3 regions of the Mesorhizobium sp. M1307 genome follow, and region 3 is predicted to be linked to each of the others. Evidence: predicted binding sites of a transcription regulator. Region 3 holds the regulator's gene; each other region holds the start of a gene.
What was found. The regulator PhoB, encoded in region 3, activates phosphate uptake and scavenging genes when phosphate is short. The targets are predictions, from matches to a motif close to TGTCATNNANCTGTCAT.
Positions count from the first base shown of each region.

Region 1: phnF (phosphonate metabolism transcriptional regulator PhnF) is a predicted target of PhoB. The motif match lies at 8,689-8,705, and genes of this name have one in related genera.
Region 2: NKH16_RS25340 (RNA degradosome polyphosphate kinase) is a predicted target of PhoB. The motif match lies at 3,832-3,848, and genes of this name have one in related genera.

Region 1 covers NZ_JAMYLR010000005.1:36,636-47,318, forward strand. Annotated here, with positions in the region: gene NKH16_RS08575 (DUF2946 family protein) at 1-74, opposite strand, end outside; gene NKH16_RS08580 (GntR family transcriptional regulator) at 194-1,096, opposite strand; gene NKH16_RS08585 (UxaA family hydrolase) at 1,352-2,857, shown strand; gene NKH16_RS08590 (ABC transporter substrate-binding protein) at 3,187-4,182, shown strand; gene NKH16_RS08595 (sugar ABC transporter ATP-binding protein) at 4,287-5,840, shown strand; gene NKH16_RS08600 (ABC transporter permease) at 5,837-6,802, shown strand; gene NKH16_RS08605 (zinc-binding alcohol dehydrogenase family protein) at 6,873-7,889, shown strand; gene phnF (phosphonate metabolism transcriptional regulator PhnF) at 7,908-8,651, opposite strand; gene phnG (phosphonate C-P lyase system protein PhnG) at 8,786-9,247, shown strand; gene phnH (phosphonate C-P lyase system protein PhnH) at 9,247-9,858, shown strand; gene NKH16_RS08625 (carbon-phosphorus lyase complex subunit) at 9,860-10,683, shown strand, end outside.
Region 2 covers NZ_JAMYLR010000031.1:527-11,209, reverse strand. Annotated here, with positions in the region: partial or broken gene NKH16_RS25370 (HoxN/HupN/NixA family nickel/cobalt transporter) at 1-174, opposite strand, end outside; gene NKH16_RS25365 (cation diffusion facilitator family transporter) at 205-1,227, opposite strand; gene NKH16_RS25360 (metal-sensing transcriptional repressor) at 1,224-1,487, opposite strand; partial or broken gene NKH16_RS25355 (TIGR02117 family protein) at 1,592-2,264, shown strand; gene NKH16_RS25350 (FAD-dependent monooxygenase) at 2,274-3,506, opposite strand; gene NKH16_RS25345 (zinc-finger domain-containing protein) at 3,526-3,771, opposite strand; gene NKH16_RS25340 (RNA degradosome polyphosphate kinase) at 3,921-6,122, shown strand; gene ppx (exopolyphosphatase) at 6,122-7,654, shown strand; gene NKH16_RS25330 (hypothetical protein) at 7,718-8,344, shown strand; gene NKH16_RS25325 (DoxX family protein) at 8,363-8,776, opposite strand; gene NKH16_RS25320 (DoxX family protein) at 8,917-9,351, opposite strand; gene fumC (class II fumarate hydratase) at 9,480-10,683, opposite strand, start outside.
Region 3 covers NZ_JAMYLR010000044.1:24,417-35,099, reverse strand. Annotated here, with positions in the region: gene NKH16_RS29280 (ATP-binding cassette domain-containing protein) at 1-9, opposite strand, end outside; gene NKH16_RS29275 (sugar ABC transporter permease) at 87-1,451, opposite strand; gene xylF (D-xylose ABC transporter substrate-binding protein) at 1,594-2,634, opposite strand; gene NKH16_RS29265 (ROK family protein) at 2,922-4,166, shown strand; gene phoB (phosphate regulon transcriptional regulator PhoB) at 4,176-4,865, opposite strand; gene phoU (phosphate signaling complex protein PhoU) at 4,882-5,589, opposite strand; gene pstB (phosphate ABC transporter ATP-binding protein PstB) at 5,622-6,425, opposite strand; gene pstA (phosphate ABC transporter permease PstA) at 6,422-7,273, opposite strand; gene pstC (phosphate ABC transporter permease subunit PstC) at 7,277-8,266, opposite strand; gene pstS (phosphate ABC transporter substrate-binding protein PstS) at 8,326-9,387, opposite strand; gene NKH16_RS29230 (hypothetical protein) at 10,040-10,393, shown strand; gene NKH16_RS29225 (DUF2865 domain-containing protein) at 10,477-10,683, opposite strand, start outside.

The DNA.
Region 1 (10,683 bases), on a different contig from region 3:
TCGACGCCGGAAGCAACCGCGCCGAATATCGACTGGAGCACGAAAAGCCACGCCGCGGCGAACACGACCGGCATGCTCCATCGTCTCCGGCGTATGGTCAAGAACCAGCCTCTTCACGCAGCAACGTCAGCTCTCTACCACGGAGCCGGCGGCCGGAAAATCGCCAAAACGTTGCTGCGGCAACGCAACACAATCACGCGCGTTGCGGCTGCCTGCCCTCGGGAATGGACGTCAGCAGCGTGTGGCGGGCCGATTTCAGGTGCTTGCGGCAGGCGGCGTCGACCTTGGCGAGATCGCGCGATTTGAGTGCGGCGATATAGGCGAGATGCTCCTGGACCGCGACTTCGTTGCGCTCGCGCTCCTGCGCCTTGTTCCACTGGTAGTGGTAGTGGAAGATCATGGCGATGACGTCGTAGAAATCGACGATGAAGCGGTTGTGCGATGCCCGATGGATCAGCCGGTGAAAGCGCTCGTCAAGCTCGGAGAATTCGTTGAAGCGCACGGCGATCTCGCGCGCCAGCCGGTGATGCTCGTCTTCCAGGCGGTCGAGGTCGTCCCACACCGGGCTGTCCTCGGGCAGAGCGGCAAAGGCTGCGGCCGAGCGCAGTTCGAACATCTCGCGGATTTCGGTAAGCTCCAGCGCGAAGGCGCGGGTAAAGCCTTTCAGCACCCAGTGGCTGTTGCGGCGCTTCTCGATCAGCCCGAAGCGCGAGAAGCGGATCAGGAATTCGCGCACGCTAGTGGTGCCGACGCCGATCTCGCGCGCCAGTTCGAGCTCGTTGATCTGCATGCCGGCTTCGGCACCGCTGGCAAGCAGCCGCCGCATGAAGGAGCGCTCGATGATCTCGGCCAGCGTATCGGTTTCTTCCTCGGGGAAGAAATCGTCCGGTCGCGGTTCGCGCAGGACCGTCTTGCTGCGCTTGTTCCAGTCGATCAGCCCGGTTTCTTCCATGCGCGCAAGGATAGTGCGGACCGTCGTGCGGCTGACGCCGAGCAGCGTACCCAGCTCCGGCTCCGAAGGCAGGCTCCTGGTTTCGTCGAGCAGCCTCAGACCGCGATTATAGGCGTCCTTGTAAACGTTGTTGCTCTTCGACATCCCCTGCCCCGTGGCGCATCGGCGTTTGCGGCCGGTGTGAAGCGTTTCTCGCGCATGAAACCGGTACCTTTTCGGAAAACATCATGCGCAACGCTAGTTTTGGTTGTAGAGCCTACTTCTCGCATCCAAAGACGCGTCGCGCTCTGGCGAAAAAACAATTGACGCAAAAATGTTTTTTCACGATAAAAGACATTATATGTTAAGAGCCGCGTGTCAATCCGCTCGCGCACCCAGGAACACACCCAGGAAGCTCCCGTGAACGCCGCAAACAGCATTCTTCTGTCTCCCGCCGACAATGTCGCGGTCGCCAATGGCCGCATCGAGATCGGCACCGTGCTGCCGGGCGGCGCCGTCGCCGCCGCAGTGATCGAGCCGGGCCACAAAGTGGCGATCAAGCCGATTGCGGCCGGCGAGGCCGTGGTCAAATACGCCCAGGCGATCGGCCGCGCCACGCAAGACATCGCGCCCGGCGAGCATGTCCATTCGCACAATCTGGTCTTCGAAAGCGGGCGTTTGCCGGTGGTGCCGCCGAGCGAGGCAGTGCATGCGACCGAGGCCGACCGCGCCCGCACCTTCATGGGCTACCGCCGCGCCGACGGCCGCGCCGGCACGCGCAACTTCATTGGCATTCTCGCCAGCGTCAATTGCTCGGCCACCGTCTGCCACGCCATCGCCGACGCGGCGAACCGCACGCTTTTGCCGCAATATCCCGGCATTGACGGCTTCGTCCCGATCGTCCACGGCCAGGGCTGCGGCATGAGCGCCACCGGCGACGGCATGATGGTGCTACACCGCACGCTGGCCGGCTACGCCCGTCATCCGAATTTTGGTGGTGTGCTGATGGTCGGGCTCGGCTGCGAGGTCAACCAGCTCACCCTCTACGGCCAGAAGGGCGTTGCCGCGGGAAAACGTCATTTCAACATCCAGGAAGCCGGCGGCTCGCGCAAATCGGTCGAGAAGGCGCTGGTCGTGCTGGCCGAGATCGCCGAGGAGGTCGGCAAGCTTCAGCGTGAGCCGATCCCGGTCAGCGAGATCGTCGTCGGCCTGCAATGCGGCGGCTCCGACGGCATGTCCGGCATCACCGCCAATCCGGCGCTGGGTGCCGCGGTCGACATTTTGGCCGGCGTCGGCGGTGTCGGCATCCTCTCCGAGACGACGGAGATCTACGGCGCCGAGCACCTGCTCGCTTATCGCGCCGCAACCCCCGAGATCGCCGCCAAGCTCGACGGTTATGTGAAATGGTGGGAAGACCACGTCGCCAAGCATGGCGCATCGATCGACAACAATCCCTCACCGGGTAACAAGCGCGGCGGCCTGACCACCATCCTGGAAAAGTCGCTCGGCGCGGTCGCCAAGGGCGGCCAGACGCCGCTCAACGGCGTCTTCGGCTATGCCGAAAAGGTCACCGGGCACGGGCTGGTGTTCATGGACACGCCCGGCTACGACCCGGTCTCGGCCACCGGCCAGGTGGCGGGCGGCGCCAACGTCATCGTCTTCACCACAGGCCGCGGCTCCTGCTTCGGCTGCCGGCCGACGCCGTCGATCAAGGTCGCCAGCAACTCGACCATGTATCACACGATGGAGGAGGACATGGACGTGAATTGCGGCGTCATCGCCTCGGGCGAAAAGACCATCGCCGGCATGGGCCGCGAGATCTTCGAACTGATCGTCGAGACGGCTTCGGGCCGCAAGACCAAGAGCGAAGAGTTCGGCTACGGCGACAACGAGTTCGTGCCTTGGCATCTCGGAGCGACGCTCTAAGCCGGACATGCGCAATAATCGCGAACACCGGACGTGATCGCCAGGCGTCACAGTTCCAACGCTCCCGAAAAAGAATGAACATTCCATATTGACTGGATGATGGAATTAATATTCCATGCGACATATTGGAGGAGATTGGCAGCGGAGTTCCGAGGGAGCAAGCTTTCCCGCCCAGCCATTCGAGCGGCCATCAAACATCGCTTGCGCCGACCGAGGTGATGCACTATCAAAATGCGGTAAATGTTTTTTATTGATAAAGTTCCGTTTGGGCCGCGCCATCCGAATGGAGCTTCCGTAACATTCACCGGGCGACTTAGGGAGGACTCCTAATGAAATTCGTGACCAGCATTCTCAATCGCCGCGCCTTCGTGGCACTCGCAGCCGCCTCGATGATTGCCGGCGTGATGCACTCGGCCCCGGCATCCGCGGCCGACGCGACCATTCCGATCATCGTCAAGGACACCACGTCCTTCTACTGGCAGATCGTTCTGGCCGGCGCCCGCAAGGCCGGCAAGGATCTCGGCGTCAACGTGCCGGAACTCGGCGCCCAGGCCGAGACCGACGTCAACGGCCAGATCTCGATCCTCGAAAATGCCGTCGCCGGTAACCCGGCCGCCGTCGTCATCGCGCCGACCGAAGCCAAGGCGCTCGGCAAGCCGATCGACGAGGCCGCCACCAAGGTCAAGATCATCGGCATCGACTCCGGCGCCGACTCCAAAGCCTTCACCTCGTTCCTGACCACCGACAACATCCAGGGCGGCCGCGTCGCCGCTGACGGCCTTGCCGCAGCCATCGGCGAAGCCAATGGCGGCAAGGTCGAGGGCGACGTCGCCCTGATCACCGCTCTTCCGGGCGCCGGCTCGCTCGAACAGCGGGCCCAGGGTTTTAAGGAACAGCTCGCTGCCAAATATCCGGGCCTCAAGCTGGTCGCCGACAAATACGCCGACGGCCAGGCCACCACCGGCCTCAACATCGCCACCGACCTGATCACCGCCAACCCCAACCTCAAGGGCATCTTCGCCTCCAACCTGATCATGGCGCAGGGCGTCGGTCAGGCGATCGCCGAGAACAGTCTTGCCGGCAAGGTCGGGCTGGTCGGTTTCGACAGCGACGAGAAGCTGATCAAGTTCCTCAACGACGGCGTCATTTCGGCTCTCGTCGTTCAGGATCCGTACCGGATGGGCTATGACGGCATCAAGACGGCGCTCGCCGCCTCGAAGGGCGAGAAGGTCGAGGCCAATGTCGATACCGGCGCCAATTTGGTTACCAAGGCCAACATGAAGGATCCGAAGATCGACGCGCTGCTCAACCCGAAGCTCGACTGAGCATAGCCGCAAGTGAACTGTTTCCGGGGCCTTTTCGCCCCGGAAACATCCCACTCGTGCCAATCGCGAGGCCAATCTTTGGTGGCCAATCTGGGAGGATTGTCATGATGTCGACGGCGCAGGAACTCCATCCGGCCCCAACGCTGGAACCGGGCAGGACCATCCTCGAACTCCGCGGGCTGGAAAAGCGCTATCCCGGCACCCATGCGCTGAAGCCGGTCGATCTCGCCTTTAAGGCCGGCGAGATCCACGCCATCGTCGGCGAGAACGGCGCCGGCAAATCCACCCTGATCAAGCTTCTTACCGGCGTCATGCCGCGCACCTCCGGCGATGTCATCTGGGAGGGCAAGCCTGCCGCATTGGCAACGCCGCATGAGGCGATGGCGCTCGGCATCAATGCCGTGCATCAGGAAGTCGTCCTGTGCCGCCATCTCACCGTCGCCGCCAACATGTTCCTCGGCGAGGAGGATTCCCGCTTCGGCATCCTGCAGCAGCGGGCGATGGTCAGGCAGGCGCAGAAGATCATCGACGATCTCGGCTTCGACCTGCCGGCGCATGTCATGCTGGGTGACCTGACCATCGGCCAGCAGCAGTTGATCGCCGCCGCCCGCGCCACGGTGCGCGGCACCAAATTCCTGATCTTCGACGAGCCGACCGCCTATCTTACCCGTAAGGAGGCCGACCAGCTGTTCACGCTGATCCGCCGGCTGAAGGGCGAAGGCGTCACCATCATCTACATCAGCCATCGCATGGAAGAAGTGTTCGAGCTCGCCGACCGCGTCTCGGTGCTGCGCGACGGCACGCTGGTCGGCACCAGGAACATTGCCGAGACCAATGACGCCGAGCTGGTCAAGATGATGATCAACCGCTCGATCGAGCAGGTCTACCACAAGGAGCATTTCACCCCCGGCGCGACCATCGTCGAAACCAGGAACCTGTCCGGCAAGGGTTTCGAAAATGTCTCGATGTCCGTCCGCGCCGGCGAGATCGTCGGCCTCTACGGCCTGATCGGCGCCGGGCGCAGCGAGTTCGTCACCACGCTCTATGGCCGCCACCGCAAATCGGCCGGCCAGATCCTCTGGGGGGGCAAGGAGGTCAAGGTCAATTCCGAACATGACGCGATCAGGCTCGGCATGGCGCTGGCCCCGGAAAGCCGCCGCGACCAGGGCCTCTGCCTCAACCTGCCGGTCGGACTCAACCTCAATCTGCCGATCTACAAGCGCATCTCGAGCAATCTGCTGATCTCCCGCGCGCAGGAAAAGGCGCAAGCCGATCGCCAGATCGCCGACCTGCGCATCAAGACGCCGACGCGCGGCGCGCTGGCCTCCAGCCTGTCCGGCGGTAACCAGCAGAAGATCGTCATCGGCAAATGGCTCGCCCATGGCGCCAAGCTGTTCATCTTCGACGAGCCGACTGTCGGCGTCGACGTCGGCACCAAGGCCGAGATCTACCGCCTGTTCGGCGCGCTGTTGTCCAAGGGAGCCGGCATCATCCTGATCTCGTCCTACCTGCCCGAGGTCTATGAACTCGCCGACACGCTGCACGTGTTCCGGCGCGGCAAGCTGGTGGCCACGCACGGCTTTCGTACCGCTGATCACGAGGAGATCCTCACCCAGGCGCTGGCCGAGAAACAAGAAAGACCGGGAGGGAAGATATGAGCACCGAGGCGATCGCTGCCGAAAGGCCGAAACGCAACTACAACGCCCTGTTCGGGCTGACACTGCTGGCGCTGCTGGTTCTTTTATGGATCATCCTGTCGGTGGCGACGCCGAGCTTCGCCTCCGCCAACAACATCTCCAACCTGTTGCGGCAAGGGTCGATGATCGCCATCCTGGCGGTCGGCCAGACCTTCGTCATCATCACCGGCGGCATCGACCTTTCCGTCGGCGCCGTGGTCGGCTTCGCCACCGTCATCGTCGCGATGCTGATCAACGCCGGCACACCGGTTTTCCTCGCCATCCTGATCACCTTGCTGGTCGGCGTCGCCATCGGCATGTTCCATGGGTTCGGCATCGTCAAGATGGGCCTGCCGCCCTTCATCATCACCCTGGCAACGCTGACCTCGCTGCGCGGCATCGGTCTGTTGATGACCAATGGCAACTCGATCTCGATCAACAACGACGCCTTCCAGACGTTCTCGCGCAGTTCCTTCGCCGGCGTTCCCAATCTGTTCTGGATGGTGATCCTGGTCGGCATCCCAGCCTACATCTTCCTGCACCACAGCCGCTGGGGCCGCTATCTGTTCTCGGTCGGCTCCAACGCCGAGGCGTCGCGCCTGTCAGGCGTCAACGTCCAGCGCACCATCTACATGGCCTACACGCTGTCGGGCCTGTGTGCGGCCTTCGTCGGCGTGCTGCTTGCCTCGCGCATCGGCATCGGCAATCCGACGCAGGCCGAGGGCTGGGAATTGCAGGCGATCGCCTCCTCGGTGATCGGCGGCACCTCGCTGTTCGGCGCTGTCGGCTCCGTGCACGGACCGCTGCTCGGCGCCTTCATCCTTGCCACCATCAACAACGGCGCCAATCTGCTCAACGTCAACGCCTTCTGGCAGCGCATCATCACCGGCGTGCTGATCATCGTCATCGTCTATTTCGACGGACTGCGCCGCCGCGGCAAATAGACCGCCTCCCAACAACCGCCGGCCTCGCGACAGCAGGGCCGGCGGTGCCATGAACCGACTGGATTGAAGCATGAAAGCCGTCGTCTGCCGCTCGCCCGGCGAACTTGTCCTCGAAGATCGTCCGGCGCCTGACGCGCCCCCCGCCGGCTGGGCGCTGGTCGCCGTCAGCCATGTCGGCATCTGCGGCACCGACTATCACATCTTCGAAGGCAAGCACCCGTTCCTCGCCTATCCCCGCATCATGGGCCACGAGGTTTCCGGCACCGTGATCGAGGTTGGCGAGGACGTCGATCTCGCCGTCGGCGAAGCGGTGATCGTCAATCCCTATCTCGCCTGCGGCAAATGCATCGCCTGCCGGCAAGGCAAGCCGAATTGCTGCGTCAGGATCGAGGTGCTCGGCGTCCACCGCGACGGCGCTATGTGCGAGCAGATCCTGGTGCCGGCGCAAAATCTTTATCCGGCAAACGGCCTGTCGCTGGCCGATGCCGCCGCCGTCGAATTCCTGGCGATTGGCGCCCATGCCGTGCGGCGCTCGCTCGCTGATCCAGGTGCGCGCACACTGGTCATCGGTGCAGGCCCGATCGGGCTCGGCACGGCGCTGTTCGCCCGCATCGCCGGGCTCGACGTGACGCTGCTCGACATGAGCGCTGAACGGCTTGGCTTTGCCGAAAGCGAACTCGGCTTCGCGACGCTCGACGGCTCGCGAGGTACCGCTGCCGACCTGGTGCGGGAAGCAACCGGCCGCGACGGCTTCGACGTGGTTTTCGATGCCACCGGCAACACCCAGTCGGTGCAGTCGGCCTTCGCCCATGTCGCGCATGGCGGGGCGCTGGTCCTGGTCAGCGTCGTCAAGGACGACGTCGCCTTTTCCGATCCCGAATTCCACAAGCGCGAGATGATGCTGATCGGCAGCCGCAACGCCCTGCGTGCCGATTTCGACCATGTCGCCGCCTCGATCCGCAACGGCGCGCTGCCGCTGGCAAAGCTGGTCACCCACCGCACCACGCTTGGCGAGACGCCGCACGACCTCGCCCGCTGGGCGCATGAGAAGTCCGGCCTGATCAAGGCCGTCATTCAAGTCGGATGATGCCAGGGCTGCCGCATCTCAGAGCGCCGACAATTTGAGCTCGATCCGCTCGGCCGGGAAGCGCGACTCCGAAAACTGTATCGGCTGACCGTCGGGCGTGACGTTGACGGCGACCGTCACCAGCACGATGGCGCCGGGCTGCAGCTCGAGGTCCGCAAGGTCGGCGGCATCGGCATGGCGCGCCGACAGCACGGTCGATTGCCTGAGATAGTCGTCGATGCCGAAACGTGCCAGCGATGCGGTGATCGAACCGGTTTCCGCCATGGCGGCATCGATGCCGGCAAAGCGCCTGGCATCGAACCAGCCGGCCGCGCGGGACACCGGCATTCCATCGGCTTCGCCGCGCGTTTCCAGGCGTATCACATCGGCCCCCGTCGCAAGGCCTAAGCCCTCTGCGACACGACGGTTGGCCGGCTCGATCGATGACGCGAGCAAGGTGATATGCCGCTCGGACGCCTGTCCTTGCAATCCCTCGGAAAAGCGGGTGCGGGCGCCGATCGGATAAGACAGCCGCTTGCGCGACAGCACGAAGGTGCCGCGCCCCTGCTCCGCCCTGAGCACACCCTCCTGCACCAGCGCTGCGATAGCGCTACGCACCGTGTGGCGGTTGACGCCATAGCGTCCGGCCAACGCGATCTCCGGCGGCAGCGCGGCATTCTCGGGAAAATCGCCGGCGGCGATCGAATGCAGTATCTGGTCGGCGATCTGCCGCCACAGCGCGACACCGCTGCGCCGCTCGATGCTGTTGGCTTGTCCGATCATCTCCCGCCCCAATTCCTTGCGCCGATCTTTTGGCCCGTGTCACGTGCCCGTCATGGACACGCGCTAGATAATGGATATGATTTGTATAGTTGTCTATATCAATAGACAAATGCACGCAAACGAGGAGTACGGCCATGCCAGGACGGGAAGCGCGAGAGCAAGCCGAGCGCAAGGCCGTGATGGCGACGCTGGCGCAATCGGCCGGCGAAGACATCGTCCGCCTGTGGGACGAAACCGGCCTGCCTTGCGAAGCGGAACTTCTGCGTGGCCCCGAAACCGGCTTGGTTACGGTACGCGGCCGCATCGGCGGCGGCGGCGCGCCCTTCAATGTCGGCGAGGCGACGGTCACCCGTGCCACGGTGCGGCTTGCGTCCGGCCATGTCGGCCACTGCTACGCGCTTGGTCGCGACAAGCAGAAGGCAAGGCTGGCTGCAATCGCCGACGCGCTCTGGCAGGATCCTGCCCACCGCAACGAGGTCGAGACCAGGATCGTTGCGCCCTTGCAGGCGGCACTGGCCAAGGCGCGTGAACAGCGCCGCGCCGAAACGGCGGCGACCAAGGTCGATTTCTTCACCATGGTGCGCGGAGAAGACTGATGGATATCGCCACTCAATCCATTGAAGGCGGCTTCGCCGATCCGGTATTCAATGCCCAGACCGTATTCCGTGCCGTGATGGACGCGATGGCGCGGCCGGGCAGCGTCCAGCCCTTGCCGGCCCTTGCCCACCCCCCGGTGCCGCTGTCGGCCACCGCCGGCGCCGTTGCGCTGACGCTGTGCGACAACGACACGCCGCTCTGGCTCGACCCGGCTTTGCAGGGGTCGGCGGCGGTGAAATCCTGGCTTGGCTTCCATACCGGCGCGCCGCTGGCCAACACCCCGGCCGACGCGCATTTCGCGCTGATCGCCACGCCGGCCGAGATGATGGCGCTCGACGGGTTTTCGCAAGGCACCCAGGATTATCCCGATCGTTCGACGACGCTGATCCTCGAGGTCGGCGATCTCGTCTCCGGCGCTCCGCTGCTGCTCGAAGGCCCGGGCATCGAGAAGACTGCGACGATCGCGCCGGCGCAAATGCCACGCCATTTCGTCGAACAATGGAAGCAGAACAACCAGCGCTTTCCCCGCGGTGTCGACATCGTCCTCGCCACCCCTGACGGCGTTGCCTGCCTGCCGCGCACGACGCGCATCAAGATCATGGAGGCGTAGCATGTATGTTGCGGTAAAGGGTGGCGAGACGGCCATTCGCAATGCTCACAAACTGCTCGCCGACCGCCGGCGCGGCGACCGTTCGGTGCCCGCACTTCGTCTCGACCAGATCGTCGAGCAACTGGCGCTCGGCGTCGACCGGGTGATGAGCGAAGGTTCGCTCTACGACAGGGAATTGGCGGCACTCGCCATCGTCCAGGCGCGCGGCGACATGATCGAGGCGATCTTCCTGGTTCGCGCCTATCGCACCACGCTGCCGCGTTTCGGCTACACCAGGGCGATCGACACCGGCACGATGCTGGTCGAGCGGCGGGTGTCGGCGACCTACAAGGATCTGCCCGGCGGCCAGTTGCTCGGCCCGACTTTCGACTACACCCACCGGCTGCTCGATCCCGAACTTGCTACCGGCGGCGATGTCGCCGAGCCGGAACAGCGTGCAGGCGAAGCGCAGGCCATGCCGCGCGTCTCGGCGATCCTTGCCCGTGAAGGCCTGATCGAGCCGGATGGCGAAATGCCTGGGGACCACGTTCCTGGCGACATCACCCGCGAACCGCTGGAATTCCCGATGGCGCGTGACGTCCGGCTGCAGGCGCTGTCGCGCGGCGACGAGGGTTTTCTGCTGGCCCTCGGCTATTCCACCCAGCGCGGCTATGCCCGCAACCATCCCTTCGTCGGCGAGGTCCGCATCGGTGAGGTCGAGCTGGAACTCGACGTGCCCGAACTGCCCTTCGCGGTACCGCTCGGCAGCGTGCGCGTCACCGAGTGCCAGATGGTCAACCAGTTCAAGGGTTCGGCCAAGGCGCCGCCGCAGTTCACCCGCGGTTA
Region 2 (10,683 bases), on a different contig from region 3:
CGCCAGGACGGCCTTGCTGTGCCCCGGCGTCAGCGCATGGGCAGCCCCGAACACGACGCCCATCGGCAGGAAGGCCATGAACGCCAGCCAATTGCCTCCGGCCGCAAGCAGCTTGATCTGTTCGCCGAGCGTCAGATAGATCGTGCGCTGAAATTCGACGAGCGTCTGGAACATCGGACGAGACTAGCAGAAAATCGGCGAGCGTCAGTGCATGTGGCCGTGGTCATGCGTGTGCTCGTGAGGATGGTCGTTCTCTCCACGTTCCGTTGAAAACCGCACATTCGCCTCTGCCAGGGCCGGCATATGCTGGGATAGTTCGTCCTTCAGCGCTGCGGCGATCTTGTTCGCCGCCGACAGCGGCAGGGTTTCGTCCGCGGCAATTGCGATGTCGGCGTGCAATCTATGACCGATCCAGCGCGCCTTGGCATCGACAATGCGCGCGCCCGGAACATGCTCGGCGGCATGTCGGATTTCGTCCATCACACCGGGTTCGATTCCATCCAGCATGCGGGTCAGCACCGAGCGGGCCGATTGCCAGACGATACCGAAGATCGCAATCGTGATCAGCAGACCGACGATCGGATCGGCCAAGGAAAAGCCGAACCAGACGCCGATGGCTCCGATGACCACGGCAAGGCTGGTAAGTCCATCTGTGCGGGCGTGGTAGCCGTCGGCAATCAGTGCCGCGCTGTTGATTTCCCGACCGACGCGGATACGGAACACGGCAACCGCCTCGTTGCCGAGGAAGCCGACAATGCCCGCCGCAGTCAGCCAGCCCAGGTGTGTCACCACTTGTGGATTGATCAGCCTGTCGATGGCTTGGTAGGCAGCGACTACAGCGCTGAACAGGATGATGAGCACGATGATGATGCCGGCCAGATCCTCGACCCGGCCCAAGCCATAGGTGAAGATCCGCGACGGCTTGCGCCGCGCCAGCACGAACGCAATCCATAGCGGGATCGCCGTGGTCGCATCGCCGATGTTATGGATCGTATCGGCCAGCAATGCCACGCTCCCCGACAACGCAACCACGACCATCTGCAATGCTGCGGTGATCGCCAGGATCACGAACGACCATTTGATTGCCCAGATGCCCCGGTCGGTGGTGGCAATTGTCGCGTCGATGACGCCATGGCTGTGACCGTGCGGACCGTGACCGCCGTGATGATGTGCGGCGTGCGAGCCGAACCCGAGCCATTCCAGAATGGGGGCTACGATGGCATTCACAGATATTTCGCCAGCTGCTTGAGTTCCGCCAGCGAGTTGCCGCCGGTTTCGACGCTGTCCGTCAGGCAATGCTCGATGTGATCGTTGATCAGCTCGCGCTTGGCGCTGCTGATGGCCCTTTCGACGGCATGAAGCTGCTGCGCCAGGTCAACGCAAGGGCGATGCGCCTCGATCATCGCCAGCACCGCCGCAAGGTGGCCTTGCGCGCGCTTCAGGCGCTTTATGATGGAAGGATGCGAGGCGTGGAGGTGATCTGACATGCTTGAGCATATCCTCCCGGGGAGGATACGCGTCAAGCTCTAAGTCAGCTGTGCAACTTTCGGAGGGGCTTCACCTTGAGCATTGCTTGTTCTATGCCTTTCCCATGAAGAAGCTTGCCCGTTTTCTTGGCCTGCTGGTCGTTGCAGCAGTCCTTGCGGTGGCGCTGGGCACGCTGCTGCCGCGCCCGCTCTGGCCGGCGGCCGTTGCCGATCCGATCGGCACAAGCCACCGTATCCTGGTGCTGCAAAATCCGATCCACACCGACATCGCCATCCCGGTCGACGACGATGTGCGCCGGCGCTTCCATTTCCTGGTCGATGCCGGCATTCCCGCCGACATGGCGGAGGTCCGCTACATCGTCTTCGGCTGGGGCGGCCGCGCCTTCTAGTCTAGAGACGCCGACCTGGTCGGAACTGAAGGCAGTGCCGGTGATGAAGGCGCTGACCGTCGATGCCTCGGTGATGCATGTCGACATTTCAGGCGACATCGCCGAGCCGCATCCCGACGTCGCCGGCTTCGACATCGGCGAGGAGCGGTTTACCGCGCTGCTCGATTACATTGCGGCAAGCTTCCGGCACGGACCCAACGGGGCCATGCCGATCGAGAATGCGGCGTATTCCCGTTTCGATCGTTTCTTCGAAGCCAATGGCCATTTCAACGCGCTGGTCGGCTGCAACACCTGGGCGGCGGCTGCACTGCGCACGGCCGGGCTGCGCACCGGCTGGTGGAACCCGCTGCCGGCCTCGCTCGGCCTTTCGATGCGGCTTTACAATTGACAAGGCGACTTAGGACCGCCGAGCGTCCAACGCCCGCCAGCCATAGAGCCAGTCGAGATCGGCGGCGAGTTTTTCGGGCGAGCGCATCGCCAGGAACAGGTTGCGGGCCATCGCCACCGGCCCGGCCGCATGCCAGGCGAGGCGGTTGACGACGCCGCGGCGGGCGACCTGGGCGACGCGCGGCCGCCGCGCCTGTTCCCAGGCGACAAGCGCGCTGCTGAGATCGGCAGGCGAGGTGGCAACGAAACCGGCAAGGGTTACCGCGTCCTCGATCGCCATCGCCGCGCCCTGTGCGGCAAACGGCGTCATCGCATGCGCCGCATCGCCGATCAGCGCGATCCCTTCCGGCGTCGTCCACCGCCGCTGCTCGACGGTGTGGATCGGCCATGCCGTCCATGGCGCGGCCTCGCTCGCCAGACGGACCAGCGCCGGCGCGGTACCGCGCATGGCGCTGGCGAGGCTGGCGGGGTTGGCATGCCCCGACCAGCCCTCGGCGATGCGCTTGCCCCTGGTGAAGGCCGCAAGGTTGAAGGCAGTGCCACGGCTGACCGGATAGGCGACCATGTGGAAGCCGGGATAGAGGAATGCGGTAACGCAATCGGGCGCACCGATCACCCTGAAGGCTTGTCCGGCGGGGCTGTCGGCGGCCACCGTGGCGCGCCAGGCAAGCTCGCCCGAAAACCGGCTTCTGCCGAATTCGGCCGCCTTGCGGGCCAGTTTTTCTCGCACCGACGACCAGACGCCATCGGCGCCGATCAGCAGACAGCCAGCCTCGACCGTGTCGCCATCAGCCGATGCAGTGACGGTAACACCTTTCGATCCGGCTGCGATGTCGGTCACCCGCGCGCCGGCGATCAGATCGATACCGGGCTGCTCCGAAACTCGCTGCATCAGCGCTGACTGCAGATCCGCGCGGTGGGCAACGAGATAGGGCGCTCCCCAGCGCGTTTCGGCCGCCTGGCCAAGCGGTACGCGCGCCAGCTTGCGCAGCGTGGCGGCATCCTTGAGCACGACCGCCTCCGGCCGCACCGCCGTCGCCAGCAGCCGATCGAGTACGCCGAGCTGCCGTAGGATGCGCGTCGCGTTGGGCGAAAGCTGGATACCGGCGCCGGCAGCCTCGAGGTGCTGCGCCTGTTCGAACAGTTTTATCCGATAGCCGCGCTCGGCGAAGGCCAGTGCCGCGGTCAGCCCGGCGACGCCCGCCCCGGCGATGACCACCTGCCGGGACTGCGTTTCCTGCATCAGGCTTGTCGCGGAAGAATCAGGCGGCCTGGTCGAGATAGAGGCAGCCCGGCGGCTGCGTTTCCAACGCCTTCAGCTTCGGCGAATAGCGATAGAGCGTCGAGCAATACGGGCAGACTTTTTCGTTGTCGTCGCCCATGTCGAGAAATACATGGGGGTGGTCGAAAGGCGGATTGGCGCCGGTGCACATGAATTCCTTGACGCCGATGTCGATTGCCGGATAGCCCGCATCGTTCTGGAAATGGGGAATGGAACCGCCTGCCATCGTCGTCTCCTGATCTTGTCGATTGCATCTGGATCATAACCCGTCTCTTTGCAAGATCGATGAAATGAAACTGTCGCAAAAGCCTGTCAGAGGATAAGTTAAGCCGGTTAAGGCTATGGTCGTCGAACGGTGTGGGAAGAGCGGAAACCATGAACGAACTGAAGCCGGTGCAGAACGAATTCATCACCGTCGAGGCGGCGAGCCGCGAAGGCGGCAATCCCGACCGCTTCGTCAACCGCGAGTTTTCCTGGCTGCAATTCAACCGGCGCGTGCTCGAAGAGTCGCTGAACGCCAACCATCCGCTGCTCGAGCGTGTTCGCTTCCTGTCGATATCGGCCGCCAACCTCGACGAGTTCTTCATGGTCCGCGTTGCGGGTCTTGCCGGCCAGGTGCGCGAGGGCATCGTGCTGAAGAGCCCGGACGGACGCACGCCCGAGCAGCAGCTCGAACAATTGCTGCGCGAGGTCGAGCGCCTGCAGGAGGACCAGCAGAAAAGCCTTTCGGCGCTGATGCTGCTGCTCGACAAGGAAGGCATCGAGAGCATCACCCGCGATGCGCTGAGCAAGGACGAGAAGATCTGGCTCGAGGACCATTTCCAGGAGCAGGTATTTCCGGTGCTGACGCCGCTGTCGATCGACCCGGCGCATCCGTTCCCGTTCATTCCCAATCTCGGTTTCTCGATGGCGTTGCAATTGCGCCACCGTAAGAACAGCGAGGAAATGAGCGCGCTTTTGCGCCTGCCGGTGGCGCTGAGGCGCTTCATCCGCTTGCCGGATCGCAAGCGCCATGTCCGCTTCATCCCGCTCGAGGAGGCGGTCGGTCTTTATATCGGCAAGCTGTTCCCGGGCTACGAGGTCAAGGGTTCCGGCACGTTCCGCATCATCCGCGACAGCGATATCGAGGTCGAGGAAGAATCCGAGGATCTGGTGCGCCTGTTCGAGACGGCGCTGAAGCGGCGGCGCCGCGGCTCGGTTATCCGGATCGAATTCGACCGGCTGATGCCGCCCGAACTGCGCGACTTCGTCGCCGGCGAGCTTGGCGTTTCGGCAAGCCGCATCAGCGTGCTCACCGGTCCGCTGGCGCTCAGCCAGATCTCGGAGATCGTCGCCGTCGCCCGCGACGATCTGAAATTCACCCCCTACAATCCCCGCTTTCCCGAGCGCATCCGCGAGCATGGCGGCGATTGTTTTGCCGCGATCCGCGAGAAGGACATCATCGTCCACCACCCCTACGAATCCTTCGACGTCGTGGTGCAGTTCCTGCGTCAGGCGATGGCCGATCCGGAAGTGGTAGCGATCAAGCAGACGCTCTATCGCACCTCCAACGACAGCCCGATCGTACGCGCTTTGGTCGACGCCGCCGAGGCCGGCAAGTCGGTGACCGCGCTGGTCGAGCTCAAGGCGCGCTTCGACGAGGAGGCCAACATCCGCTGGGCGCGCGACCTCGAGCGCGCCGGCGTCCAGGTGGTCTTCGGCTTTCTCGAACTGAAGACCCATGCGAAAATGTCGCTGGTGGTGCGGCGCGAGGACGGCAGGCTGCGCAATTACGTGCATCTCGGCACCGGCAACTACCACCCGGTCACGGCACGCATCTACACCGACCTGTCCTTCTTCACCACCGCCCCGACGATCGCGCGCGATGTCGCCCAGTTGTTCAACTTCATCACCGGCTATGCCGAGCCGGCCGAGCAGATGCGGCTGGCCATCTCGCCGTTCACGCTACGCGACCGCATCCTCCAGCACATTTCGGATGAGATCAGCCACGCGCTGGAGGGCAGGCCGGCCCGCATCTGGATGAAGATGAACGCCTTGGTCGACCCGATCGTCATCGATGCCCTCTATGATGCCAGCCGCGCCGGCGTCGAGATCGATCTCGTCGTGCGCGGCATCTGCTGCCTGAGGCCGCAGGTGCCCGGCCTGTCGGAGAACATAAGGGTGAAATCGATCGTCGGCCGTTTCCTCGAGCACAGCCGCATCTATTGCTTCGGCAACGGTCACGGCCTGCCCTCGGACGGGGCGATCGTCTACATCTCCTCGGCCGATCTGATGCCACGCAATCTCGACCGCCGCGTCGAGACCATGGTGCCGATCACCAATCCAACTGTGCATGAGCAGGTGCTCGGCCAGATCATGCTCGGCAACATCATGGACAACCAGCAAAGTTTCGACGTATTGGCTGACGGAACCTCCCGGCGCGTCGTGCTGGAGGAGGGCGAGGAACCGTTCAACGCGCAGGAATATTTCATGACCAATCCGAGCCTGTCCGGACGGGGCGATGCGTTGAAGTCGCATGCGCCCAAGCGCATCGCGCAGTTCAAGCGCCGCAAGAAACAGAACGCAGCGACGGGCTGATGATTTCAGCGTCCCAGGGCCGGCTTCAGGACCGCCGACCGCTGTCCATCATCGATATCGGATCGAACTCGATCCGTCTTGTCATCTATGAGGGGCTGGCGCGTTCGCCGACCTTGCTGTTCAACGAAAAGATGCTGGCCGGCCTCGGCCGCGGCATCGTTTCGACCGGAAAGCTCGATCCCGAGGCGGTGACGCGCTCGATGGAAGAGTTCCGCCGTTTCCGCGCACTCTCCGACCAGGCCGGCGCCGAGCGCATATATGTGCTGGCGACCGCCGCCGCTCGCGAGGCCGTCAACGGCCCCGACTTCATCCACCGCGCCGAGGATGTGCTCAAGACCGAGATCCAGGTGCTGAGCGGCCGCGAGGAAGCCCATTATTCGGCGCTCGGCGTCATCTCCGGTTTCCACCCGGCCAACGGCATTGCCGGCGACCTTGGCGGCGGCAGCCTCGAACTGATCGACATCGATGGTGAGACGATCGGTGACGGCATCACGCTGCCGTTGGGCGGCTTGCGCCTGCAGGACATGGCGAAGAACTCGCTGACCCAGGCGGCAAGGATCACGCGCGACCAACTGGCGCGGGCGAAATTGCTGAAGGGCGGGCAGGGCAGGACCTTCTACACGGTCGGCGGCACCTGGCGAAATCTCGCCCGGCTACACATGGAAATGACCAACTACCCGCTCGGCGTCATGCACCATTACGAGATCGGCATCGAAAGCGCCGCGAACTTCCTCCGGCAGGTTGCCAAGGCCGAGATCGACAAGATCAAAGGCATCGAGGGCATCTCCAAGAACCGCCGCTCGCTGCTGCCCTATGGCGCCATCGTGCTGCAGGAGATCATGGCGGCGATGCAGCCGTCGAAGATCATCGTGTCGGCGCTGGGCGTGCGCGAGGGCTTTCTCTATTCGCTGCTCGACAAGGCCGAGCAGAAAGCCGATCCGCTGATCTCGGCGGCGGAAGAGCTTGCCCGCCTGCGCTCGCGCTCGGTCGACCACGCGCATGAGCTTGTCGAGTGGACCGGCAAGGCGTTCGCCGCCTTCGGCATCGACGAGACCAGGGATGAGGCGCGCTACCGCCACGCCGCCTGCCTGCTCGCCGATATCGGCTGGCGTGCCCATCCCGAATATCGCGGCAAGCAATCGCTCAACATCATCGCCCACGCCTCCTTCATCGGCGTCGATCATCCCGGCCGCGCCTTCCTGGCGCTTGTCAGCCTGTTTCGCCACGAGGGCGTGTTCAATGAAGCCGCTCCGGAAATCCGCGGACTGGCGACACCGCGCTATCTCGAGCGCGCCCGCGTCTTGGCGGCGCTGCTGCGCGTCGTCTATCTCCTGACGGCGGCAATGCCCGGCGTCATGTCGCGACTGAAATGGGAAAACCGCGGCAATGGCGTGCTGGCGCTGGTGCTGCCGGCAGCGCTGGCCGATCTTTACGGCGAGCGGCCCGCCGGCCGGCTGGCACAACTGGCAAGGGTGACCAACCGTCGGCTGGTGCTGGCGGTCGAGGGCGGGCCTAGTGTTTCGGTGAAGTAGCTTCAGGCGCGGCACTGAAATGGATGCCAATCGCGACGACTGCACGCTGAGGGGAAGAAGATCGTGAAATCCAGTCAAATCCTGCCGCTGCTGCTTTCCGTCCTGTCATTGTTGATTGTCGACGCGGCCAGAGCTCAGACGGTTTCCAAGGTTTCCGTTGCTGCAAAAGGCGCGTTTGAGTTTGAGAAGAGTTATCCAAAAGGCGCAGACGGCAAAACACCATTCAATCTGCTCAAAGGTTTTTTAAAACCTAAAAGTGGGCAAAAGATAAATTACTTTGTATTTAGAATAAGCGACGAAATGATCAAATTTCAAAGATCGATTTCGATGAACACGTTTTTTGCGGACGTTAATCTCTGTCCTGGCGCTGTCGATCGAACTCTGTCCGTTCATCAGCCCCTCGGCAACTTTCTTGACCCTGTCGTGGGCCGAACCGACCTGTTGCCATACCTGAAGAGGGCAAGCCTGATCCAATTGCGTAACTACCTGTATGTCGCGATTGACAGCAATCTTCGGAGCTACTCCCCCAAGGGCGCAGATCAATATGGATATGAATGGCTGCCGATCGCGGTGGAAAGCAGACTGGTTTGCCTGACCATCAGCGTCGGTCAAATGGGGCATGGCGCCTTTCTCTCTCAGCCCATAAACATAACCAGGCTTGCGGAGTTCGTCTTTCTCGACAGCAAATGAGCCGAGCCGGGCGGCAGCTTAGCCAGTCCCTGCAGCCATCCGGCCGTCGGCCGACCATGCACCCGCGCCAGCCATCGCCAGCGCCAGAAAACCGCCTGATATCGCGATGTCCTTCATCAGCATCTGCGAATGCATGAAGGTCAGCGTCGGATCGCCGCCGCCCTGGCCATAGTGGCCGATGAACGCTGTCGCGACGCAAAAGGCGGCGAGCAGCAGCGCCACGATCGGCGTCTTGAGGCCGACGAGGATGAGCAGCCCGGCGATCAGTTCGAACAGCCCGGTGCCCCAGGCAGCCAGCGTCGGCAGCGGCAGGCCGAGGCCGGCGAAATAGCCGGTCGTGCCGGCAATGTCGGCAAGCGCATGGAAGCCGGACGGCACGAACAGTGCGGCGAACATTAGTCGGGAAAGCAAAAGCAGCGCATTGCGGGGCATGGCAACCTCCGTTGTCGGCCGGGTGGCCAAGAGCCCCGATCCTAGCAGAATTCCGGTCAGCGGACCGACAGGCACAAACGACAACGAAAAAGGGGCGCGGAAAATTCCGCGCCCCTTTGTTCAGGAAATGCTGGGCTGCTTCAGCCGCGCTTGGCGTCGATTGAATACGCGCCTGGGCCCGAGGAGGCGAGCACGACGAAGCCGCCGGCAATGCCGAGGTTCTTCATGAAATTGATCATCTGCATCTGATCGGCCCAGCCGGTGTGGGCGACCAGCGCGGTGGCGACGGTGAAGATCGCCATTACCCAGCCGACGATCCGGGTCTGGAAGCCGACGAGGATGGCCAGGCCGCCAAGCAGTTCGATAAGGCCGACGACAATGGCGGTCACCATCGGCAGCGGCAGGCCGAGGCTGCCGAAATAGCCGGCCGTGCCGGCAATCGCCGTCAGCTTGCCGAAACCGGAAAGCAGGAAGATGACCGAAAGCAGGATGCGGCCGAGCAGGATCGTGCCCGAGGCGCCGGAGGCGGTGCCGGAACCGGCAAACGAAGTGTTGGTGGACGTGTTGGTGGACATGCGTAACTCTCCAGAAGGGTTTGGCCAAACGGCTTGGGATACCCGTCTAGTTAGCGCAGGCCGACTGTTCACCAAAGATGCCAGATTGGTTACGGATTGTTCACCCAGGTAACGTTTTCGCGATCAACTTACCCTGGGTGCGTCATGTCCTCCGGCCGCACCAGCCGCTCATAATCGGCTTCGCTGACCAGCCCGGTGGCCAGCGCTTCCTCGCGCAGCGTTGTGCCGTTCTTGTGCGCCGCCTTGGCGATCTTGGCGGCGTTGTCATAGCCGATCGTCGGCGCCAGCGCCGTCACCAGCATCAGCGAACGGTCGAGCGCTGCCTTGATGTTGTCTTCGCGGGCCTCGATGCCGACGACGCAATTGTCAGTGAACGACACCGAAGCGTCGGCCAGCAGCTGCACCGACTGCAGGAAACAATAGGCCATCAGCGGATTGTAGACGTTGAGTTCGAAATGGCCCTGGCTGCCGGCGAAGCTGATCGCCGCATTGTTGCCGAAGACCTGCACGCAAACCTGCGTCATCGCTTCGCACTGGGTCGGGTTGACCTTGCCCGGCATGATCGACGAGCCCGGTTCGTTTTCCGGCAGCGACAATTCACCGAGGCCCGAACGCGGGCCGGAACCGAGCAGACGGATGTCGTTGGCGATCTTGAACAGCGCCGCCGCGCAGGCATTGATGGCGCCGTGCGAGAAGACCATGGAATCATGGGCGGCAAGCGCCTCGAACTTGTTCGGCGCGGTGACGAAATCGATGCCGGTGATTGCGGCGATGCGCGCCGCCACCTTTTCGGCAAAGCCGACCGGTGCATTGAGGCCGGTGCCGACCGCGGTGCCGCCCTGTGCCAATTCCTGCAGGCCGGGCAGCGTCATCTCGATGCGCTTGATCGAGTAGGCGACCTGCGCCGCATAGCCTGAGAATTCCTGGCCGAGCGTCAGCGGCGTCGCGTCCTGTGTATGGGTGCGGCCGATCTTGACAATATGGGCGAAAGCCTTGGTCTTGGCGTCGAGTGCCGCATGCAAATGTCTTAGCGCCGGCAGCAGGTCGTGAATGATGCGCTCGGCGCAGGCGATGTGCATTGCCGTCGGATAGGTGTCGTTCGACGACTGGCTCATATTGACGTGGTCGTTGGGATGCACCGGCTTCTTTGATCCCATGACACCGCCCAGAAGCTCGATTGCCCGGTTGGAGATCACCTCATTGGCGTTCATGTTGGACTGCGTGCCCGAACCGGTCTGCCAGACGACCAGCGGGAAATGCTCGTTGAGCTTGCCGTCGATGACCTCCTGGGAGGCCTCGATAATGGCCTTGCCGATTGCCGGATCGAGCCGC
Region 3 (10,683 bases):
GTCTGCCATGCTCGTCCTTCCTCCCTAGAGGTCCTGCTTGAGCACCAAGTTGTACGAAAACCGGTTTCCACCTTGCGGGATCATGCTCAGACCCGTTTGCGATAGACGGTATCGAGCCACACCGCGACCACCAGCACGGCTCCGACAACGATGCTCTGCAGCGGCGAATCGATGCCGAGCAGCACCATGCCGGACTGCAGCGACTGCATCAAAAGCGCGCCGAGCATGGCGCCGAGCACTGTGCCGGAGCCGCCGGCGAGCGACGTGCCGCCGATCACCGCCGCCGCGATGACCAGGAGCTCGTCCAGCGTGCCCAGCGCATTGGTCGACGAGTTCTGCCTGGCTGACGAGATCGCTGCGGCGATCGTCGCCAGCACGCCCATGATCATGAACACCTTCATGGTCACCCAGCGCGTGTTGATACCGGCAAGGTTGGCTGCTTCCGGATTGCCGCCGATGGCGAAGACATAGCGGCCGAAACGGGTACGCTTGGCGATGAAGGTCATGATCAGCCCTACGGCTACAGCCATCAGCACGGGTATGGCGATGCCATGGGCGATGAACAGCCCGCCTTCGGGAACGGTTATATTGTTGGCCGCCGCATATCTGTTCACGATGCCGACCGGCCAAGGATAGGAATTGGCAAGCCATATGGCGCCCATGATGACAAGGCAAGTGACGGCCCCGAGGAACGTCTCGGCCCAGATCGGGCGTAACGGGAAGCGGAACCGCTTGCGCTGCACCCGCCCGTTGAGCAGCATGAACACAACCGCCAGGCACGCGACAATTCCGACGATCCAGCTCCATCGCGCGCCGATCGAACCCGTCGGTCCGCCGCCCATCAGCTGGAAAGTGGCATCCAGCGGCGCAATCGTCTGCCCACTGACGACCCACCATGCGGCACCCCGCCAGACCAGAAGGCCGCCCAGCGTCACGATGAAGGCCGGCACCTCGAGATAAGCGATGATGTATCCCTGGAACGCTCCGATCAGAAGGCCAAGCGCCAGGCCGATGGCCAGTGCCAGGATCCAGATCCAGGGGTTGCCTAATTGCAGACCGACCATTCGCACCAGGAAATGCACCTGCGCAAAACCCATGACCACGCCGATCAGGCCTTCGGCGGAGCCGACCGACAGGTCGATATTGCGCATGACGATAACCAGCACCATTCCGGCGGCCATTATGGCCACGGCCGAAGTCTGCACCGACAGGTTCCAGAGATTGCGTGGCGTCAGGAAGGTCCGGCTGTCGAAGTCGAACGGATTGACGCCGAGCCGTACGCTAGAAATGACATGCAGGCCGACCCAGATGACCAGCAGCGCGCCGACCATGCCGAGCATGCGCGTGTCGAGTTCGGTTGCCTTGAGAAATCGGGCAACGATGCCGAGCTCGGATTCCCGTGCCCGGTCTGCCGTGTTGTCGACCGGCGTGTTGGACGTCGTGTCGGTCATGATGTTTCTCCCGCCGGGTTGCCGTCTGCCGCGGATGCCGGAAGCAGCCTAGAAGTTATCCGCCGGAAGCGGAAAAACAACTCTTGTTGAAAAAACGCCGCGGCGAGCGGCCGCGGCGTTCGGACTTCTCGGAAACGTCGGCTCAGTTGCAGACTGCAACAGTGCCAGCCGTCACGCCGGCGCAGACCTCTTCTTTCTTGATCCAGCCGGCGTCGATGACGACGTTGAGGTTGTCCTTGGTGATGGCGACCGGGGTCAGGAACAGCGACTTGACGGTATTGCCGCCGGGCGTGGTGAAATCCTTCACGCCGGCAATGTCGGTCATCTGCTTGCCGTCGGCCAGTTGCGAGGCGATCTCGGCGGCATTCTTGCCGAGCTCGCGCGCATCCTTCCACACCGACACGGTCTGTGTGCCGAGCGCGATGCGGTTCAGCGCGGCGTGGTCGCCGTCCTGGCCCGAAACCGGAACCGATCCGGCCAGCCCTTGCGCCGTCAGCGCGGCGACGACGCCGCCGGCAGTGCCGTCATTAGCGGCGACCACGGCATCGACCTTGTTGTCGTTGGCGGTCAGGAACTGTTCCATGTTCTTCTGAGCGTTGGCCGGCAGCCAGCCGTCGGTATAGGCCTCGCCGACATTCTTGATCTTGCCGCCGTCGATGGCCTCCTTCAGCACCTCCATCGAACCGGCAAACAGGAAATCGGCATTCGGATCGGAACCCGAACCCTTGATGAAGACGTAGTTGCCTTCCGGCTTCACCTTGAAGACTTCGCGGGCCTGCATGCGGCCGACTTCCTTGTTGTCGAAGGTCAGGTAAAAGACGTCCTTGTTCTCGATCAGCCGGTCGTAGCCGACAACCGGAATACCTTCGTCCAGCGCCTTTTGCACGGCCGGCCCGATGGCCGAGGCATCCTGCGCCAGGATGATCAGTGCGTTGGCGCCCTGCGAGATCAGGCTCTCGACGTCGGTGAGCTGCTTGCCGGGGTTGGACTGTGCGTCGGCGGAAATATACTTGTCGCCTGCGGCCTCGATGGCCGCCTTCATTGCGGCCTCGTCGGTCTTCCAGCGCTCTTCCTGGAAGTTCGACCAGGAAACGCCGATGACCTTGTCTTTAGCCTGCGCCACCGACGCCAGCGCCAGCGTCATGGCGACACCCGCCAGAATGGCGGTCGTGAATTTCTTCATCATATCCTCCCTGCGCCGCGTACGGCGTGATCAATTGGCTCAAAGACCAGCTTAGAAGCTCTAATTTTTTCGAGCCTCGAAAAAATACTGGCCCGATCTCCTGCTGCTGTCAACATCGATTCTGATGGATTTTGATGACTCTGCGAGTTTTTTCGAGCGTCGGAATAAACGATGACAGCGCCACCTGCATCTGACACTATTTGCCTGCATCCGACACTATTTGTCGGACATTACCGACGGCTTCCGGTTCATGAGCGGCCGCGGGCAACCGGGAGGAAAGCAAACCAATGTCGGTCGGAATCCGCCATGACGATTTGCGCCGGCGCAACCGGGCGATGGTGATCTCGGCGGTGCGCCGGGCCGGCCAGCCATCGCGTACTGAGATCGCAGCTACCACCGGCCTCAGTCATTCGACCATATCGGCGATCTCTTCCGACCTGATACGGGAAGGCATCCTCGCCGAGAGCAAGGCAAGTGAGCCCGTTTCGTTGAAACGCGGTCGTCCGCAGGTCGGCCTCGCCCTCAATCCGGAAGCGGCGGCGGTGCTGACCGTGGTGTTGTCGCTGAATTTCCTGTCGGCCGCCATTATCGACTATACGGGACAGGTGATCGCCGAGGAACAGCGCCGGCTGGACACGCTGACCATGCCGCGCGACGAGTTGATCCGTGAATGCATGGCCATCGTCCGGCGCCGGCTGCAGGATCCAGACCTTGACGTCCGCAGTGTCGCCCGCATCGCCCTGGCGATTCAGGGCATTACCGACTCCCCTGCACGCGCCATGCTGTGGTCGCCGATCACGCCGCAGACCGACATCGCCTTTGCCGACATGCTGGAGGACGAATTCGGCACCCCGGCAACGGTGGAGAACGACTGCAACATGATGGCGGTGGCTTTGCGCTGGCGCAATCTGGATCGCTATCGCGACGACTTCATCGCCATCCTGCTTTCGCATGGCATCGGCATGGGGCTGGTGCTGAAGGGCGAACTGTTCACCGGGACGCATTCCTCGGGCGGCGAATTTGGCCACATGATCCATCGTCCGGGCGGCGCGCTCTGCCGTTGCGGGCGGCGCGGCTGCATCGAGGCCTATGCCGGCAACTACGCCATCTGGCGCAACGCCAGGCAGATGAGCGAAGACAGCGAACCGGTCGCCGACGTCAGCGACGCCGACATGCGAGCACTGGCGGCCCGGGCGCGCGAGAAAGATGGGCCGGAACGCGAGGCCTACCGCAAGGCCGGCGAAGCGCTGGGTTTCGGTCTCGGCTCGCTGTTCGCGCTGATCGATCCGGCACCGGTCGCGATGGTCGGCGCCAGTGCCGCCGCCTTCGATCTGATCGAGCCGGCCTTGCGGAAGGCAATCGCCCAGACCGCCGGCGGCCAGCATTCAGGCTCGATCTCCTTCGATACAGAGCCGAACGAATTGCCGCTGATCCGCGAAGGCTGCGCGATGCGGGCGTTAAGCTTCGTCGACCAGGAGATTTTCGCGCCGGGCGCGCAAATGAGGCCCAGCGTCAGAAAGAACGTAGCCTGACCAGGCGGGTCAATCTTCCCTGATCGCATAGCCGGCACCGCGGATGGTGCGGATGACATCCGGCATCCGGCCGTTGTTGACGGCTTTGCGCAGCCGCCCGACATGCACGTCGACGGTGCGTTCGTCGATGTAGATTGTCTCGCCCCAGACATTATCGAGTAACTGGCTGCGCGAGAAGACACGGCCCGGATGCCGCATCATGAACTCGAGCAGCCGGAATTCGGTCGGCCCGAGCCTGATTTCGCTCTTCTTGCGATAGACCCTGTGCGATTCGCGATCGAGAACGATGTCGCCGACCTTCAGCACGCTGGACAGCACTTCCGGCTTGGCGCGCCGCAGCAGCGCCTTGACCCTGGCCATGAATTCCGGTGTCGAAAACGGTTTGACCAGATAGTCGTCGGCGCCGGTCGAAAGACCGCGCACCCGGTCGCTCTCCTCGCCGCGCGCGGTCAGCATGATGATCGGTAGCCGCTCGGTTTCGGGGCGCACCCGCAGCCGACGACAGAGCTCGATGCCGGAAACCGCTGGTATCATCCAGTCGAGCACCAAAAGGTCGGGCACATTCTCCTGCAAACGGATCTCGGCTTCGTCGCCGCGTGTCACCACCTCGACCTGGTAGCCTTCGGATTCGAGATTGTAGCGGAGCAGCACACCCAACGGCTCCTCGTCCTCCACCACCATTATGCGTGGTGCGATCATCGGCTGGGCACCCCCATCATGTCACCGGTGCGGACATTGTCGTTTCGTCCTGCTTCGGACGATTGACCGGCAATTGCTCGCCGGTCAGCACATAATACGCATTTTCGGCGATGTTGGTGACATGGTCGCCGATCCGCTCCAGATTCTTGGCGCAGAACAGCAGGTGCGTGCAAGCGGTGATGTTGCGCGGATCTTCCATCATGTAGGTCAACAGCTCGCGGAACACGGAGGTGTATTTGACGTCGATGCGCTCGTCGGCGGCACGCAGCTTGGCCAACGCGGCCGCATCGCCTGCAGCATATTCCTCGATGACACCCTGCACCTGGATGAGAACCAGCTGCGCCATCGCGTCGATGGAATGCGACAGGTCCCGCGGCGTGGCGCTGAGGCTGACCGCACTCACGCGCTTGGCGATATTCTTGGCAAGGTCGCCGATGCGTTCGAGGTCGCCCGCCATGCGGATCGCTCCGACCACATGGCGAAGATCGTGGGCCATCGGCTGGCGTTTGGCGATCAGGGTGATGGCGCGGTCGTCCAGTTCGCGTTGACGCGCATCCATGATGGCGTCGTCGGAAACGACGCGTTGCGCCAGCACGTTGTCGGAATTCAACAGGGCCTTGGTCGCCCCGCCGACCATCGAACCGGCGAGGTCGGCCATGTCGCGGATCAGCTTGCTGATCTGCTCGAGATCCTCGTCGAAAGAAGCGACTGTGTGTTCGCCCATGGTCCTGTCCTCATATGCATGATCGGAACGGCTCAGCCGAAGCGGCCAGTGATGTAGTCCTGCGTGCGCTTCTCGCGGGGTGACGTGAAGATCTTCTCGGTCCGGTCGAACTCGACCAGCTCACCCAGATACATGAAGGCGGTCTGGCGCGACACGCGCGCCGCTTGCTGCATGTTGTGGGTTACGATGACGATCGTGTAGTCGGCTTGCAACTCGTCGATCAGTTCCTCGATCTTGGCGGTCGACAACGGGTCGAGGGCCGAAGCCGGTTCGTCGAGCAGAATGACTTCCGGCTTCACGGCCACCGTGCGGGCGATACAGAGCCGCTGCTGCTGGCCGCCGGACAGGCTCAAGCCGCTGGCGTTGAGCTTGTCCTTGACCTCGCTCCACAGCGCGGCGCGCTTCAACGCCTGTTCGACGCGGCCGTCCATCTCGGACTTGCCGAGGTTCTCGTAGAGCCTGACGCCGAAGGCGATGTTCTCGTAGATCGACATCGGGAACGGCGTCGGCTTCTGGAACACCATGCCGATCTTGGTCCTGAGGAGGTTGAGATCCTGCGACCGGTCGAGAATGTTCTTGCCGTCGAGCAGCACCTGGCCCTCGGCCGTCTGTTTTGGGTAGAGCTCATAGATGCGGTTGAACACACGCAGCAGCGTCGATTTCCCGCAGCCGGAAGGGCCGATGAAGGCCGTGACACTGCGCTCAGGCAGCGACAGGCTGATGTCCTTCAGCGCCTTGCTCTGGCCGTAGTAGAAGTTGAGATTCTTGACCTCGATCTTCGTCTTCTCGGCGACCGTTTCGGCCATCGTCATGTCTGGGGACAACATCTGTGTCATCTGTCCTCTCTGCGTCCGGTAAGGCTGCGGGCGAGGATGCTCAAGCCCAGAACCGTCAGGGTGATTATGAGTGCGCCGGTCCACGCCAGTTGCTGCCATTCCTCGTAAGGGCTGAGAGCGAACTGGAAGATGGTCACCGGCAGGCTGGCCATCGGCGCGTTGATATTGCTGCTCCAGAACTGGTTGTTGAGCGCGGTGAAGAGCAGCGGCGCCGTCTCGCCGGAAATGCGTGCTATCGCCAGCAATATGCCGGTGACGATGCCGGACAATGCGGCGCGGTAGGCGACCGAACGGATCACCACCCAGCGTGGCGCGCCGATCGCGGCACCGGCTTCACGCAACGCGTTCGGCACCAGGTTGAGCATGTCTTCAGTGGTGCGCACGACCACCGGAATGACCAGGATGGCAAGCGCAACGGCGCCGGCAATGGCCGAGAAATGTCCCATTGGCCGCACCATCAGCTCATAGACAAACAAGCCGATGATGATCGACGGCGCCGACAACAGGATGTCGTTGATGAAGCGGACGACGGTGGTGATGCGCGAAAAGCGTCCATACTCGGCCATGTAGGTCCCCGCCAGCACGCCGATCGGCGTGCCGACGACAACGGCGATGATCGTCATCAGCAGGCTGCCCGCGATGGCATTGAGCAGGCCGCCGGCCTCGCCCGGTGGTGGCGTCATCTCGGTGAAGACCGCGAACGAAAGCCCGGCTGTGCCCTTATAGACCAGTGCGCCGAGGATGAGCGCCAGCCAGGCAAGCCCGATGCCGGCGGCGACGACGCAAAGCGCCATCATCACCGAATTCCTGGCTTTGCGGCGGCTGTGGAGCGATGAGGATGGCGACATCGGTCAGGCTCCCGTACGGGCGTCGATCCGCATCAGCATATAGCGGGCGGCGGCAAGGATCAGGAAGGTGATGACGAAGAGGATCAGGCCGAGCGAAACCAGCGAGGAGGTGTAGAGGTCGCCGTCGGCCTCGGTGAATTCATTGGCGATGGTCGCCGAGATCGTCGTGCCCGGCGCGAACAGGGAGGCACTGATGCGGTGGGCGTTGCCGATGACGAAGGTCACCGCCATGGTCTCGCCGAGCGCCCGGCCGAGGCCAAGCATGACGCCGCCCATGATGCCGATGCGGGTATAGGGAATGACCACGCGCCGGGTCACTTCCCAGGTCGTGCAACCGATGCCATAGGCCGATTCCTTCAGCACCGCCGGCACCGTATCGAAGACATCCTTGGTGATCGAGGTGATGAAGGGCAACACCATGATGGCGAGGATCAGCGCCGAGGTCAGAAGGCCGATGCCGTAAGGAGGGCCGGCGAAAAGGCTGGATAGTCCCGGCACGCCATGGAAGATGTTGATGATGAAGGGCTGTATCGTCGTCTGCAGGAATGGCGCGAACACGAACAGGCCCCAGATGCCGTAGATGATCGAAGGAATGCCGGCCAACAGCTCGACCGCTATGCCGATCGGGCGCCTGAGCGGGCGCGGGCAGAGCTCGGTGAGAAAGACTGCAATGCCGATGCCGATCGGAACCGCGATCAGGATGGCGATGGCCGCCGTGACCAGGGTGCCGTAGATCGGCGCCAGTGCGCCAAATTTTTCCGTGACCGGATTCCAGCTTTCAGTCGTCAGGAAGGAGAAACCGAAGGACGACAGCGCCTGCCACGAGCCGGCAAACAGCGAGATCGCGACACCGCCGAGGATGACCAGCACAAGAATTGCGGAAGCGCGGGTGAGTCCGCGGAATATGGCATCTGTGAGCGCGAAGCGCCGCACCGTAGCTTCCCTGGCCCGGGCTGCTGCAGATGATGGCATGGCATCGGAAGCGATGGTCATTGGGTCCTCGCGATTGAAGGCAACAGGGAGGGCGCCATCGACGCCCTCCCTGGAGGAGATTACATAGCCGAGTAGAGCGGCTTGCCGTCGTCGCCGACGACTTCCTTGGCCCACATGGCCTTGACGCTCTCAACCACCTTGTCGGGCATCGGAACGTAGTCCAGCTCGCCGGCCATCTCGTCGCCCTTGTCGTATGCCCAGGCGAAGAATTTGAGCGCTTCGCCGGTGGTCGCGGCATCATCCGGCTTCTTGTAGAGCAGGATCCACGTTGCCGCCGTCATCGGCCAGGACTCGGCGCCCGGCTCGTTGGCGAGGATGACGCCATAGCCCGGCTGCGAGCTCCAGTCGGCATTGGCCGCTGCCGCCGAGAACGCCGCCGCGGCGGGCTCGACCTTCTTGCCGTCCTTGTTGATCATATCGGTGTGGGTGAGCTTGTTCTGCTTGGCGTAGGCATATTCGACATAACCGATCGCGCCGCCGGTCTGGGAGACGTTGTTGGCAACGCCCTCGTTGCCCTTGGCGCCGATGCCGACCGGCCATTCCACGGCCTTGTCGACGCCGACCTTTTCTTTCCAGTCCGCGCTGACGTCGCCGAGGTAATAGGTGAAGTTGAACGTCGTGCCCGAACCATCGGAACGGTGAACGACCGCGATCGCCTGCGAAGGCAGCTTGACGTCCGGATTAAGCTTCTTGATCGCTTCGTCATCCCAGCTCGTGATCTTGCCGAGGAAGATGTCGGCCAGCGTCGGGCCGTCGAGAACCAACTCGCCGGGCTTGATGCCTTCGAGATTGACGACGGGAACGATGCCGCCCATCACCATCGGGAACTGAGCCAGTCCGGTCGCTTCAAGCTCGTCGCCCTTGAGCGGCGCATCCGAAGCGCCGAAGGTAACGGTCTTGGCTTTGATCTGCTTGATGCCGCCGCCGGAACCGATCGACTGGTAGTTAAGGCCAACGCCGGTGTCTTTCTTGTAGGTGTCGGCCCACTTCGCATAGATCGGGTAGGGGAAGGTGGCGCCGGCGCCGGAGATGTCCGCGGCGAGCGCGGCGGACAGGGTGAGGGTGGTCGTCGCCGCAGCCATTGCAATCGCAACGGCCGCCGAGCGGATGAAATGTCTCATGTGGCCTGCTCCTGTTCGGAATATGGTCTCTCGGCGCCATTCCTCCGGCGCCCGCTGAGGCCAATAGCCCCCGATTATTACAGTCGCATGACAGTTTCATGTCGCTCCGGTAACGGCGCCCAGCCGGGTTAAGAAGGAGCGGCCGCGGGCTTTGTCGGCATGGGCCGCGGTTTGCCGCTGGAATCAGCAGCTTGCGTGAATTCCGGCCGGCATCGTCTGCTCGGCGATCGTAGCCACCGGCTTTAAAAGAAAAAAGCCGGACGGGAGCGCGTTGCATGCAGCCAGAACGTGTCATGGCCGCGCCATCGCCGAAACAGGTCCGTTGGGGTAAATCTGACCCTGTTTCTTGCCGGCGGTCGCTGCTCCCGCCCGTAACTGGAGGAGCGGAACTTCGAATATCCCATTGTCGCCACTGAGCGCAGCTTTGGTATGGTGCGATCGCACCATGGCCTTACGCTGGAAGCGTTGACGAATCGCAAGGTTCTAACTCGCGCTGGACCTCCATCCGCGCCCGACCCGGCGCTCGATCTTCGAGCAACGCCTTCGACTGGAAGTGCGACGACTCTACTTCACGGTATCTACTCCCTTCGCCCTATTCCGCCGGTTGTCGGTTAGGCCGAAGCAGCGTTATAAGCTTGCAGGGGTATTGCTGATGTCTCGACGGATTCTGCCTGTCTTCCTGTGCCTGGCGCTGCCTCTGGGAAGCGGCTGCGCGCGCAGCTATGACGGCACCGTCATCATTCCCAAGCCGCTCGATGTTCGCCGTTTCTGGGACAGGCCTTCGCCGCAGGCGCAAGCCGAACAGTCGCAACTGGAGACCGACGTCTTTCCAGTGGCGCCGCAAACGCCGAAAAGGCCGGCGGTGCGCAGGAGCGCGGCTTCCGTTGCAACGCCTCGGAGGAGGATCACCAACAACCCGCCCATGCTGTCGCCGGAGCCGACGAAGCCGCTAACTTGCAAGAATGTCAGCGAGCCCGGCAAACGGGCCCGCATGGTCTGCGAATAACCAGCCGACGTCCGTCGATGCGTACGGCTCCAGGCCTTGAAGCGGCTATCCGGCCAGCCGTCTCGGAACATCGCCCGCCCTGGTCAGTCCGCCGGGAAAAAGGCCGGCCCGACCACTCTCACCGGCCGCGCGCCGATCGCTTTCTCGATCGACTGATGCTGGGCAATCCCTGGCACCTCGAAAACCGGCGTTTTTGCCCCTGCGAGAGCGGCACCGGCAGTTTCGATCCCGGATTCAGGAATTTCCGCGACGACGCCAAGATCCGGCTTTGCCGTCGGCAACGGAATGAT